DNA from 2 places in the Variovorax sp. J22R115 genome. Region 2 is predicted to be linked to the other one. Evidence: predicted binding sites of a transcription regulator. Region 2 holds the regulator's gene; the other holds the start of a gene.
What was found. The regulator NrdR, encoded in region 2, represses ribonucleotide reductase genes. The targets are predictions, from matches to a motif close to CACNANATNTNGTG.

Region 1: a site for NrdR is predicted at 5,051-5,064, ahead of QTI04_RS14680 (ribonucleoside-diphosphate reductase subunit alpha). Genes of this name have one in related genera too.

What each region holds. Positions count from the first base shown of each region.
Region 1 is NZ_JASZYM010000007.1:260,238-266,310, reverse strand. Features, by position in the region: gene QTI04_RS14690 (histone H1-like DNA-binding protein) at 1-433, opposite strand, end outside; gene QTI04_RS14685 (ribonucleotide-diphosphate reductase subunit beta) at 632-1,870, opposite strand; gene QTI04_RS14680 (ribonucleoside-diphosphate reductase subunit alpha) at 2,021-4,939, opposite strand; gene ampD (1,6-anhydro-N-acetylmuramyl-L-alanine amidase AmpD) at 5,286-5,876, opposite strand; gene QTI04_RS14670 (sigma-54 dependent transcriptional regulator) at 5,869-6,073, opposite strand, start outside.
Region 2 is NZ_JASZYM010000003.1:233,848-239,920, reverse strand. Features, by position in the region: gene ribD (bifunctional diaminohydroxyphosphoribosylaminopyrimidine deaminase/5-amino-6-(5-phosphoribosylamino)uracil reductase RibD) at 1-793, opposite strand, end outside; gene pilV (type IV pilus modification protein PilV) at 913-1,506, shown strand; gene QTI04_RS06445 (PilW family protein) at 1,487-2,047, shown strand; gene QTI04_RS06440 (hypothetical protein) at 1,972-3,069, shown strand; gene QTI04_RS06435 (type IV pilin protein) at 3,066-3,497, shown strand; gene QTI04_RS06430 (GspH/FimT family pseudopilin) at 3,494-4,036, shown strand; gene nrdR (transcriptional regulator NrdR) at 4,054-4,497, opposite strand; gene glyA (serine hydroxymethyltransferase) at 4,561-5,805, opposite strand; ZMP/ZTP riboswitch at 5,847-5,973, opposite strand; gene QTI04_RS06415 (transglycosylase SLT domain-containing protein) at 6,011-6,073, opposite strand, start outside.

The sequences.
Region 1 (6,073 bases), on a different contig from region 2:
GCGGGTTCAGCGTAGTCTGCGCTGCGGGAGCAGGGGCAGGGGCGACGGCAGCCTTCGCGGGCGCCTTGGCGGCCTTCTTGGCAGCGGGCTTCTTCGCTGCTTTCTTGGCAGCAGGCTTCTTGGCCGCGGCCTTCTTCGCAGGGGCCTTCTTGGCAGGGGCCTTCTTGGCAGCGGCCTTCTTCGCCGGCGCCTTCTTGGCGGCTACCTTCTTCGCCGGGGCCTTCTTTGCCGCAACCTTCTTGGCTGCACCCTTCTTCGCCGGCGCCTTCTTCGCCGCAACCTTCTTGGCTGCAACCTTCTTCGCCGGCGCCTTCTTCGCTACGACCTTCTTGGCCGGTGCCTTCTTGGCGGCGACCTTCTTTGCCGGAGCCTTCTTTGCCGGGGCCTTCTTTGCAGCGGCTTTCTTAGCCGGCGCTTTCTTTGCAGTTGCCATTTCTATTTCTCCTTGATCAAGTTGAAAAATCAACCTTTTGAAGCACTCCACGCATGTTGGTCAGCGTGAAGCGATTCATGGCGTTGGAGCAGGCTCCAGCACCATGAACACCTGCGCCCTCACCGATGCCGCACTCTTTGGTGCTGGTCGTCGGCGAGAACTATTCTTGAATTCACTTTTTGTTCTTGTCGGAAAGATTCAATCCCAGGAGAGCGCACCACCCGACTGATACTCGATCACGCGGGTTTCGAAGAAGTTGCGCTCCTTCTTCAGGTCAATCATTTCGCTCATCCAGGGGAACGGATTTTCCTCGTTCGGGAAGAGCGTTTCGAGGCCGATCTGCTGCGCGCGCCGGTTGGCGATGTAGCGCAGGTAGCCCTTGAACATGGATGCGTTCATGCCGAGCACGCCGCGCGGCATGGTGTCTTCGGCATATCGGTATTCGAGCTCGACGGCCTTCATGAAGAGCGCCTTGATCTCGGCCTTGAACTCGGCGGTCCAGAGGTGCGGGTTCTCGAGCTTGAGCTGGTTGATCAGGTCGATGCCGAAATTGCAGTGCATCGACTCGTCGCGCAGGATGTACTGGTACTGTTCGGCGGCGCCGGTCATCTTGTTCTGGCGGCCCAACGCGAGGATCTGCGTGAAACCGACGTAGAAGAAGAGTCCTTCCATCAGGCAGGCGAAGACGATCAGCGACTTGAGCAAGGTCTGGTCGTTCTCGTGCGTACCGGTGTGGAAGTTCGGGTCGCTGATGGCGTCGATGAACGGGATCAGGAACTGGTCCTTCTCGCGGATCGACGGGACTTCGTTGTAGGCGTTGAAGATCTCGCTCTCGTCCAGGCCGAGCGACTCGACGATGTACTGGTACGCGTGTGTGTGGATCGCTTCCTCGAAGGCCTGGCGAAGCAGGAACTGGCGGCACTCGGGCGCCGTGATGTGGCGGTAGGTGCCCAGCACGATGTTGTTGGCGGCCAGCGAGTCGGCGGTCACGAAGAAGCCGAGGTTGCGCTTGACGATGCGGCGCTCGTCCTCGGTCAGGCCGTTGGGATCTTTCCAGAGCGCGATGTCGCGCGTCATGTTCACTTCCTGCGGCATCCAGTGGTTGGCGCAGGTGGCGAGGTACTTTTCCCAGGCCCACTTGTACTTGAACGGAACCAGCTGGTTGACGTCGGTCTGGCCGTTGATGATGCGCTTGTCGGCAGCCTTGACGCGATGCGCCACCGGCGCGACGGACGACACTGCTTGTGCGGGCCGCAATGCTGCGCCGTCATCGAGCGTGCGCGCGACGGGCGAAGCGGAAGAGAGAGGGGAAGCAATTTGCGAAGTCGGAAACTCCGTCGAGCGGCCGACTTGCGTGCCGCTGTTCGATGTGTGCCGCAATCCTTGTTGCAGATCCTTTGGCAAGGAGGGCTTGACTTCTTCGTCCCAGGTCAACATAGAAAAATCCAATGCTCAAATTATGTGAGCAACGATGTGAGTTGCAAAGTGCTCCTTCACATCGCGCTCCAATTATGTTGTCGTTATGTTGTTCGCATGCATCGCAATTTGTCAGGCAATGCCGCGAACGACCTCCACTTCATGCCGACATCATTGGCATGCTTCGCACGTCGGATCGTCGACGCCGCAAAAAGCGATGTCGGTTGCGGGCATCGCATTCAACTGCGCTTGCGCTGCGAGTGCAGCGGCTTCGAGTGCGCTCATGCCTTGCGATGCATCGCCGCTGCCTGAAGACACCGCGTTGAGCCGACCCGATTGAACAGTGGACTTCTCGGCATGCGTCGCGCTCTGCGTGCGCAGGTAGTAGGTGGTCTTCAAGCCGCGCAGCCATGCGAGCTTGTAGGTGTCGTCGAGCTTCTTGCCTGATGCACCGGCCATGTAGATGTTGAGCGACTGCGCCTGGTCGATCCACTTCTGGCGACGCGCAGCGGCCTCGACCAACCACGTGGTCTCGACCTCGAACGCGGTCGCGTAGAGCGCCTTGACGTCCTGCGGCACACGGTCGATGGGACGCAGCGAACCGTCGAAGTGCTTCAGGTCCATCACCATCACGTCGTCCCACAGGCCCAGGCGCTTGAGGTCGCGCACCAGGTAATGGTTGATGACGGTGAACTCGCCGGAGAGGTTGGACTTGACCGAGAGGTTGCCGAAGCAGGGCTCGATCGATGCATCCACGCCGATGATGTTCGAGATGGTCGCGGTCGGTGCGATGGCGACGCAGTTGGAGTTGCGCATGCCGTCGGCCTTGATCTTCTGGCGCAGCGCGTCCCAGTCGAGCGTTGCAGAACGGTCCACTTCGACGTATCCGCCGCGTGCCTTTTCGAGCAGGTCGAGCGTGTCGGGCGGAAGCACTCCCTTGTCCCACAGCGAGCCCTTGTAGCTCGAGTACTTGCCGCGTTCGCGCGCCAGGTCGGTCGAGGCCCAGTAGGCGTGGTAGCAGATCGCTTCCATCGATTCGTCGGCGAACTGCACGGCTTCCTGCGAGGCGTAGGGGATGCGGAGTTCATACAGTGCGTCCTGGAAGCCCATCAGGCCGAGGCCGACCGGGCGATGGCGCAGGTTCGAATCGCGCGCCTTCTTGACAGCGTAGTAGTTGATGTCGATCACGTTGTCGAGCATGCGCATCGCGGTCGAGATGGTGCGCTTGAGCTTTTCCTGATCGACTCTGCCGTCCTTCAGATGCTGCAGCAGGTTGACCGAGCCGAGGTTGCAGACGGCGGTTTCGGTGTCACTGGTGTTGAGCGTGATCTCGGTGCAGAGGTTCGACGAATGAACCACGCCGGCGTGCTGCTGAGGCGATCGCACGTTGCAGGCATCCTTGAATGTGATCCACGGATGCCCGGTTTCGAACAGCATCGTGAGCATCTTGCGCCAGAGGTCGGTGGCCTGGAGCGTGCGGCTCGGCTTGATGTCGCCGCGCGCAGCCTTTTCTTCGTAGGCCACGTAGGCGGTTTCGAAGTCGGCGCCGAACTTGTCATGCAGGTCAGGCACGTTGGAAGGCGAGAACAGCGTCCAGGTGCCCTTTTCCATCACGCGGCGCATGAAGAGGTCGGGAATCCAGTTCGCCGTGTTCATGTCGTGCGTGCGGCGGCGGTCATCGCCGGTGTTCTTGCGCAGTTCGAGGAATTCCTCGATGTCGAGGTGCCAGCTTTCCAGGTAGGTGCAGACCGCGCCCTTGCGCTTGCCGCCCTGGTTGACTGCGACCGCGGTGTCGTTCACGACCTTCAGGAAAGGCACGACGCCCTGCGATTCGCCGTTGGTGCCCTTGATATGGCTGCCGAGGGCGCGCACGCGCGTCCAGTCGTTGCCCAGGCCACCGGCGAACTTGGAGAGCAGCGCGTTTTCCTTGATCGACTCGTAGATGCCGTCGAGGTCGTCGGGCACGGTCGTCAGGTAACAGCTGGACAGCTGCGAGCGCAGCGTGCCGCTGTTGAACAAGGTCGGCGTGCTCGACATGAAGTCGAAGGAGGACAGCACTTCATAGAACTCGATCGCCCGGGCTTCGCGGTCGATCTCGTTGAGCGAGAGGCCCATCGCGACGCGCATGAAGAAGGCTTGCGGGAGTTCGATGCGCGATTTGCGCACGTGCAGGAAGTAGCGGTCGTAGAGCGTCTGCAGGCCGAGATAGTCGAACTGCATGTCGCGTTCGGGCTTGAGCGCGGCGCCAAGGCGGGCCAGATCGAACTGCAGCAGCTTCTCGTCGAGCAACTCGTTGTCGACGCCCTTCTTGATGAACTGCGGGAAGTAGTCGGCGTAGGCCTGGGCCCGTTCGGCCGGCGGCACTTCGCGGCCGATCACTTCCTTGAAGATCGTGTGCAGCAGCAGGCGGGCGGTGGCGAAGGTGTAGTCGGGGTCCTTCTCGATCAGCGTGCGGGCAGCGAGGATCGAAGCCTTGTAGACCTCGTCGAGCGGAACGCCGTCGTAGAGATTGCGCATCGTCTCGGCCACGATCGGGCCGGCCGTGATGCTGTCGCCCAGGTCGGTGCAGGCGGATTCGATCAGGTCCTTGAGTTCGTTCAGGTCGAGCGCCACGCGCTCGCCGCGGTCCAGCACGTGCAGCGTGGAGACTGCCACCTGCGTGTCCGCACCGCCCTGCTTCGTGCGCTCCTGCGAGCGGCGTTCGCGGTACAGCACATAGGCGCGGGCGATCTCGTGGTGGCCCCCGCGCATCAGGCCGAGTTCGACCTGGTCCTGCACGTCCTCGATATGGAAGGTGCCGCCGCCCGGTCGCGAGCGGACCATGGCGCGGACCACGCCTTGCGTCAGGTTGTCGACCGTCTCGCGCACGCTGGCGGAAGCCGCGCCCTGCGTGCCATGCACTGCAAGGAAGGCCTTCATCATCGCGATGGCGATCTTGTTCGGCTCGAAAGGCACGACCGCGCCGTTGCGGCGAATGATCTGGTAATGGGCGAGCGCGTTACCTGCAGGCGAGCCGGCAACGTCGCGGTTTTGCGGCGTCGAGGGTACGGCGCGGGAAGTAGAGGAGGGGGGGGTCAGGGCTGTTTGCATTCGATCCTCGTTGGCAATTCTTGTTGGGGCGGCAGTGCCGTGTTGGCCATTGTTCCGGGCGGTACGCGCCGGGCAGGCACACTATATCTGGGGCCCATGGGGTCCACAACCCACTAGATATAGTGTTTTCGACAATCTACAACGACCGTGATTTTTGTTGCTGGACGCCGAAGGCACATTTATCCCGCATCACCAGTGCCCCACGTTAACTGGGTCCGCGATCTACGGGGGTTTCAGAGGGATTTGGGCCTGAAAACCGCATGGTTGCTGCGCTTGCGCAGCGCGGGGGATCATTCGCGGCGATGCACCCGGGATACATCGCCCGTTGCTTCGCGATTGAAAAATTTCAGCGTGTTGCGACGTCCGGGGGGAACATCGCCGGATCCCAACCGAGTTCCGCGCGCAGGAGGCGCCAATCGAAGCCGGCGCCCGGGTCTTCCTTGCGGCCCGGCGCAATGTGTTCGTGGCCGGCGATGAATTCGATCGCGTAGTGCTGCGCGATCGCCGGGCACAGGCTGGCCAGGGTTTCGTATTGCGCGCCTTCGAAGGGTTCGCCCTCCAGCCCTTCGAGCTCGATGCCGATCGAATCGTCGTTGCAGTTCGCGCGGCCGCGCCAGGACGAAGCGCCGGCGTGCCACGCGCGGTCGTCGCAGCTCACGAACTGCCACAGCTCGCCGTTGCGTCTTATATAGAAGTGAGCGGAGACCTCCAGGCCGCGGATGGCGGCGAAGTAGGGATGCGCGTCCCAGTCGAGGCGATTCGTGAAGAGCTGCTGCACTTCGTCGCCGCCGTAGCGGCCGGGTGGCAGGCTGATCGAATGCAGGACGACGAGGTCGATCTGCGCGCCGTCCGGGCGTGGCCCGAAATTGGGGGAGCGCAACTGTCGGGCGAAGCGATACCAGCCGGACTGCCAGAGTCCGGCGCCGGGTTCATTCATCGGCACCGAGACCATTGCCATCATCGCCATTCGGTGTCGCGATGCCTAGGCGCGCGATGCGATAGCGGATTTGTCGAAGGCTCAAGCCGAGGCGCGCCGCCGCCGCCGTGCGATTGAAGCCGGTTTCCTGCAGGGCGCGGATGAGGATCTGGCGCTCCTGCTCATCGAGGTAGCCTTGCAGATCACTCGGCATCGCC
Region 2 (6,073 bases):
CTTCAAGAGCGCGGGCCCGCGCTTCGTCCCGCTGGGCGGCATAGATCCAAACCTGGCGGTCTGCGACGCCGAAGATGTTCGCATCGGGCGGCGTTTGCAGTCGACTGTCGACCACCACCAGATGCGGCTGCCGCGGCGTCTCGACCAGACGCGCGTCAAGACGCGGGTTGTCCTCGATGAGCGTGCCGACACCCGTCAGCACCGCGCTCGCCCGCGCCCGCCATGCATGGCCGTCGGTGCGGGCGGCTTCGGAAGTGATCCATTGGCTAACGCCGTTGGTCAATGCCGTCTTGCCGTCGAGCGATGCCGCAACTTTCAGGCGCACCCAGGGCGTCTTGCGCACCATGCGGCTGAAAAAACCGATGTTGAGTTCGCGTGACTCGGTGGCGCCGGGGCCCACGACCACCTCGATGCCGGCCGCGCGAAGGCGCTCGAAGCCCTGGCCGCCGACGAGAGGGTTCGGATCCGCGACCGAGGCGACGACGCGTCGGATGCCCGCGGCGATCAAGGCATCGCAGCAGGGAGCGGTGCGGCCGTGATGAGAACAGGGCTCCAGCGTGACATAGGCCGTTGCACCGGCGACTGAACGACCTCGCGCAGCAGCATCCTGCAACGCCACGATCTCCGCATGAGGCCCCCCCGCGCGTTGAGTGTGGCCCGCTCCGGCCAGCTCGCCCGCTGCATCGATCAGGACGCAGCCTACGCGAGGGTTGGGGTCAGTGAGATAGCGCGCATCGACTGCTAGTTGTTGTGCGGCAGCGATCTGCTGCGCATCGGCATTGTGAGTGGGCATGGAAGAATCATACGAGCGGTAGTCAAGCAGGGATGAGCGGCAGGTCGTCGTCGTTAGACTTCGTCATCGAACACAAGGGAATCCCTTGGGTATCGATGTTCAGGGAAGGTATAAAAAATATGGCGTTATACAAACGTCCTGCCGCAGGCTTTTCTCTTATCGAGGTGCTTGTCTCGATCATCGTCCTCAGCATTGGGCTGCTGGGGGTGGTGGGTATGTTGATGACGTCCGTGAAGAGCACGACCGAGTCCGGTTTGTTCACGACGGCGGTCAATCTGATGCGCGAGTTGTCGGAAGAAGCACGCATCAACAAGAACGCTTCGGCAAAGAAAGTCGACGGTAACCCCTATCTGCTCTCCGAGTTGACGAGCAGCGATCCCCTCCCATGGAAACAGGGCGGCCCCCAATGTGTTGGTGTTGATGCCAACTGCAACGAGGCGGACCTTGCGGCCTGGGATCTTCGCAACTGGGTCGAGCGCGTCAGGAACTCTCTGCCCGGTGCGCATGTGGTCGTCTGCTTCGACGATGACCCGGTCAGCAAGGGCGTGGATGACTTCACGTGGGGCTGTGCCGACCAAGGCAGGAACCTGGTGGTCAAGCTGGGCTGGACGCCGCACACCAGAGGCGACGAACTGACCAACTCCGAAAAGTTGCCTCGCGTTGTCATGCAACTGGCGCCAGGACAGGCCTACGATGGCTCTGAGGGCTCCTGAGATGGCGTCCCGAGCGCAGCAGCGCGGCGTTACCTTGATCGAGTTGATGGTCGCCATGGCACTGGGCCTGGTCATCGTGCTCGCCGCTTCGATGGCCTTCCTCGCCGGGAAGAAGCTGTTCAACACCGACACCGACGTGCAGGCGGTCCAGGATTCGCTTCGCTTCACACGCTATGTCGTTCAGAGTCTTATCCGCCAGTCGGGGTACAGGGACTTTGCACCCGACCACTTGACCGATGGCATGGGCGTTGTCGCTGGCAATCCCAAGTCCGGAAGTCTGATCGACCTCAATGTCGCGGGTGCGAGCAACACGACGGTGAATGGCAATGGCGAAAGTTTCGGTGAGAACGACACGGACTCGAAGTCTCGGAACGACTCTCTCATGGTGCGCTTCTTTGGTCGTAGCAGCGCCGGCGACGCGGCCAAACCTGACGGGACCATGATTCAACAGTTCTCCAGCGCGCCGTGCTTCAACCCAACTTCTACAACGATGGTGCGTATTTCCCCAGCCACGAGCTGGTCGGCAATCTCGACAAGCTGACGCCATTGGTCAAGAGTGGCGTAGTGAAGAGCGACGGTAAAGTCAGCATTGCCAGTTGCCGCGATCGCTTGTTCGTCGGATCGTCCAAGGAGGGGACTTGCGACGCACCTGGCAACAACCAGAAATTTGGACCTGGGAAGACGGCGGCTCCCTATAACGCCCGCGTCGAGGTCTGTTCGCAGACCGAGGGTCCCGTTCGCAGCGACCTCTGCCTGAAGTACCCGAACGGAAACTACAAGCCGATGGGCACGATCCAGACGTATTCCGACAAGATGCGATTTGCCGCATTCGGATATCTGATGGACAACACCAACAATCGATATGGTGGGGTGTTGCGTGCACCCATGAAGTTCACGGGCCCCACGGCCCAGAACGAACGGTTCGAGAAGATCGCGAACGAAGCCGCGGAGTGGGATGCAAGGTCCGGCGTGTTCATCGTCAATCCGCTCCCGGGCGAGGGAAACTCCAGCGGCGTGGTGAACTATCTCAATCAGTTCGGTCGCACCGGTTCGACTCCCGGTACCTACAAGACCCTGGACCCGGTCGGGGTCTATGGAAACTACGACGGCGAAACATCCCAACGTCGCGGTTGGTACTTCGACTTGCCTGATTCGGAGAGCGAGGGCGAGCGCCAAGTCTCGCAAATGGTGTTGAGCGATGGCTATCTGTTCTTCAATACGCTGATTCCCAATCCGAATACTTGCGGCGCTGGCGGTGGCGGCCACAGTTGCGCGGTGAACGCGATGACCGGGTTGTCATCGGGCAGCACCTGCATTCCGTCAACGGTCGGTTTGCTCAGTTCACCGTTGGTGATTCAGGCGGGCGATGGTGCGTACAGTTCGACGGACTCGTTCGGCCGCCGTATCGAGAGCAAGAAGGTCTCCGTCATCAATCAGGGTACGGGGACGGGTGCCGGGCCCGGCGTCTCGATCGATAGCCCCATATCGGGAGGAATCGTGTCGCAGATTGCCGGCCGCCTCAACTGGCGACAGATCACCAACTTCAAGGACGTCAAGCAATGAAGCGCGTGATTCCGTCGTCCACCCGGCAGCCACCGGCTCAGGGCTTCACGCTGATCGAACTCATGATCGTGGTGGCGGTGGTGGCCATTCTGGGCGCCATTGCCTATCCCTCCTACATGGACTCGGTCCGGCGCGGTTGGCGTGCGGAAGCGCGCACCGCGCTCTTGCAGGAGATGCAGCAGCAGGAACGCCTCTATACCCAACGAGCAAGCTACAAGACAGGCGCAACGATGACGAAAAGCGAGCCGGGCAGCAAATACGACCTCGCAGTTGCCGCTTGCGGTGGAACTACGGATGCCCGGCTATGCATCAAGCTGACTGCCAACCTCAAACCCGGATTCTCGGATGATGCGGTCGGCAATATCTGGATCGAAAGCACGGGTGAGAAGGGATGCACCGGCAAGGATGTGAGCAGGTGCTGGCAATGACCACGCACGCCATGTTTCATCATCGGGCCCGTGGTTTCACCCTGATCGAAATGATGGTGGTTGTCGCACTCGACGCCATCCTGGGAGCCATCGCCGTGCCTGGATTCCGCGATCTGTCGCTCAATCAGCGGCTGGCTTCGAGCGCCAGTGAGTTCCTGGCTGCCCTGAGTCTGGCGCGCACCGAAGCCATCAAGCGTTCGCAGAGCGTGACGCTGACTCCGCGAAACCAGGACTGGTCGAACGGGTGGGAGGTCGCGACCAGCGTCGAGGGCAATCGGGAGGTGCTGCGCACCTTCGATGCGCTTCGAGCGGGTGTTGCGGTCGACGGGCTCGGCAACGGTTTCGACAAGTCGTTGAGTTACGACGCCAACGGGTACTCGCGGGGGAAGACCGCAGGCTTTGGCGCAGGCTGCCTGACATTCAAAGCCGAAACAGGGCGACGCAGCTCGATTGTTCTTGCGCCATCCGGTAGGCCGAAGCTTTGCGACCCCGACACGAAAGGGGATTGCGGCAATGGCGTTTGTGGCAGCGGAGGGTGATCGCGCAAGGAACGCGATCAAATATCCCTCAACAACTGCCTGAACTCATCCACATCCTCAAAGCTCCGATACACCGACGCGAACCGTACGTAGGCCACCTTGTCGAGCTTCTTGAGTTCCCGCATCACAAGCTCGCCGACCTTGGTCGACTCGATTTCGCGCAAGCCGCTGGACAGCAGCTTCTGCTCGATCCGCAGCAGGGCGTTGTCGATCTGCTCGATGCTGACCGGGCGCTTGCGCAGCGCCAGCATCATCGACGCGCGCACCTTGCCGGCGTCGAAGTCGGCCCGGCTGCCATCCTTCTTGACCACGACCGGGAAGTTGACGTCCGGCCGTTCGTAGGTGGTGAAGCGTTTGTCGCAGCCGCCGCACTGCCGCCGGCGCCGCACGAAGTCGCCGTCTTCCGAAATGCGTGTCTCGACGACCTGCGTTTCGAGGTGGCCGCAGAAGGGGCACTTCATGCGGCCGCTCCGTCCGGCGCCGAGCCGTGAGGATGCGCGATGCCGGGCGTGCGTGCCATCGGCTTAGCGGTAGACGGGGAAACGGCTCGTCAGCGCATGCACCTTGGCGCGGACCGCCTCGATATTGGCTGCGTCGCGGGGGTTCTCGAGCACGTCCGCGACCAGGTTGGCCGTGGCTCGGGCTTCTTCGTCCTTGAAGCCGCGGGTCGTCATGGCCGGGGTGCCGATTCGCACGCCGCTGGTGACCATCGGCTTCTCGGGGTCGTTCGGGATCGCGTTCTTGTTGATGGTCATGTGCGCATCGCCCAGCACGGCCTCGGCTTCCTTGCCGGTGATGCCCTTGGCACGCAGGTCGACCAGCATCACGTGGCTTTCGGTACGGCCGCTGATGATGCGCAGGCCGCGCGCGGTCAGCGTTTCGGCCACGATCTGGGCGTTCTTGACCACCTGTTGCTGGTAGGTCTTGAATTCCGGCGAGAGCGCTTCCTTGAAGGCGACGGCCTTGGCGGCGATGACGTGCATCAGCGGACCGCCCTGGAGCCCGGGGAAGATGGCGCTGTTAATCGCCTTCTCGTGCTGCGACTTCATGAGGATGATGCCGCCGCGCGGGCCGCGCAGGCTCTTGTGGGTGGTGGAGGTGACCACGTCGGCGTGCGGCACCGGGTTGGGGTACACGCCCGCGGCCACGAGGCCTGCGTAGTGCGCGATATCGACCATGAAGATCGCGCCGACGTCCTTGGCGACCTTGGCGAAGCGCTCGAAGTCGATGCGCAGCGAGTAGGCCGAGGCGCCGGCGATGATCAGCTTGGGCATCGATTCGTGCGCCTTGCGTTCCATGGCGTCGTAGTCGATCTCTTCCTTGTCGTTCAGGCCGTAGCTCACGACGTTGAACCACTTGCCACTCATGTTGAGCGGCATGCCGTGGGTCAGGTGGCCGCCTTCGGCCAGGCTCATGCCCATGATGGTGTCGCCAGGCTTCAGGAAGGCCAGCATCACGGCTTCGTTGGCGGAAGCGCCGCAGTGGGGCTGCACGTTGGCGGCATCGGCGCCGAACAGTTGCTTGACGCGGTCGATGGCCAGTTGCTCGGCCACGTCGACGTGTTCGCAACCGCCGTAGTAGCGCTTGCCGGGGTAGCCTTCGGCGTACTTGTTGGTGAGTTGCGAGCCTTGGGCAGCCATGACAGCCGGCGACGCGTAGTTTTCGCTCGCGATCAGCTCGATGTGATGTTCCTGACGCGCGTTCTCGGCCTGGATGGCGGCGAAGATTTCAGGATCGGTCTGTTCGACCAGGATGTTGCGGTGGTACATGGCAGTCCTTCAAGACGATGGTCCTTGTTCTTCAACCAAACAAGGGCTGCCCAGGCGAACGGCTGAACACCTGCTCGAGTCCGCAGGCGGCACGCTTCCCAGTGGTAGTCCACGTCAGCGCAATGCACCTGAAAAGGGTTGCGCCTATCGCCAGTCGCGTGCTGGCCGAGTGTAGCCGACGGCGATTGCCACCGTCCTGAAAAGCCTAAGAGTTGGAGAGCAGCGCCAGGTGTTGCGAATCCCGCGCGGCCTCCGGGGCCGCCTGCCG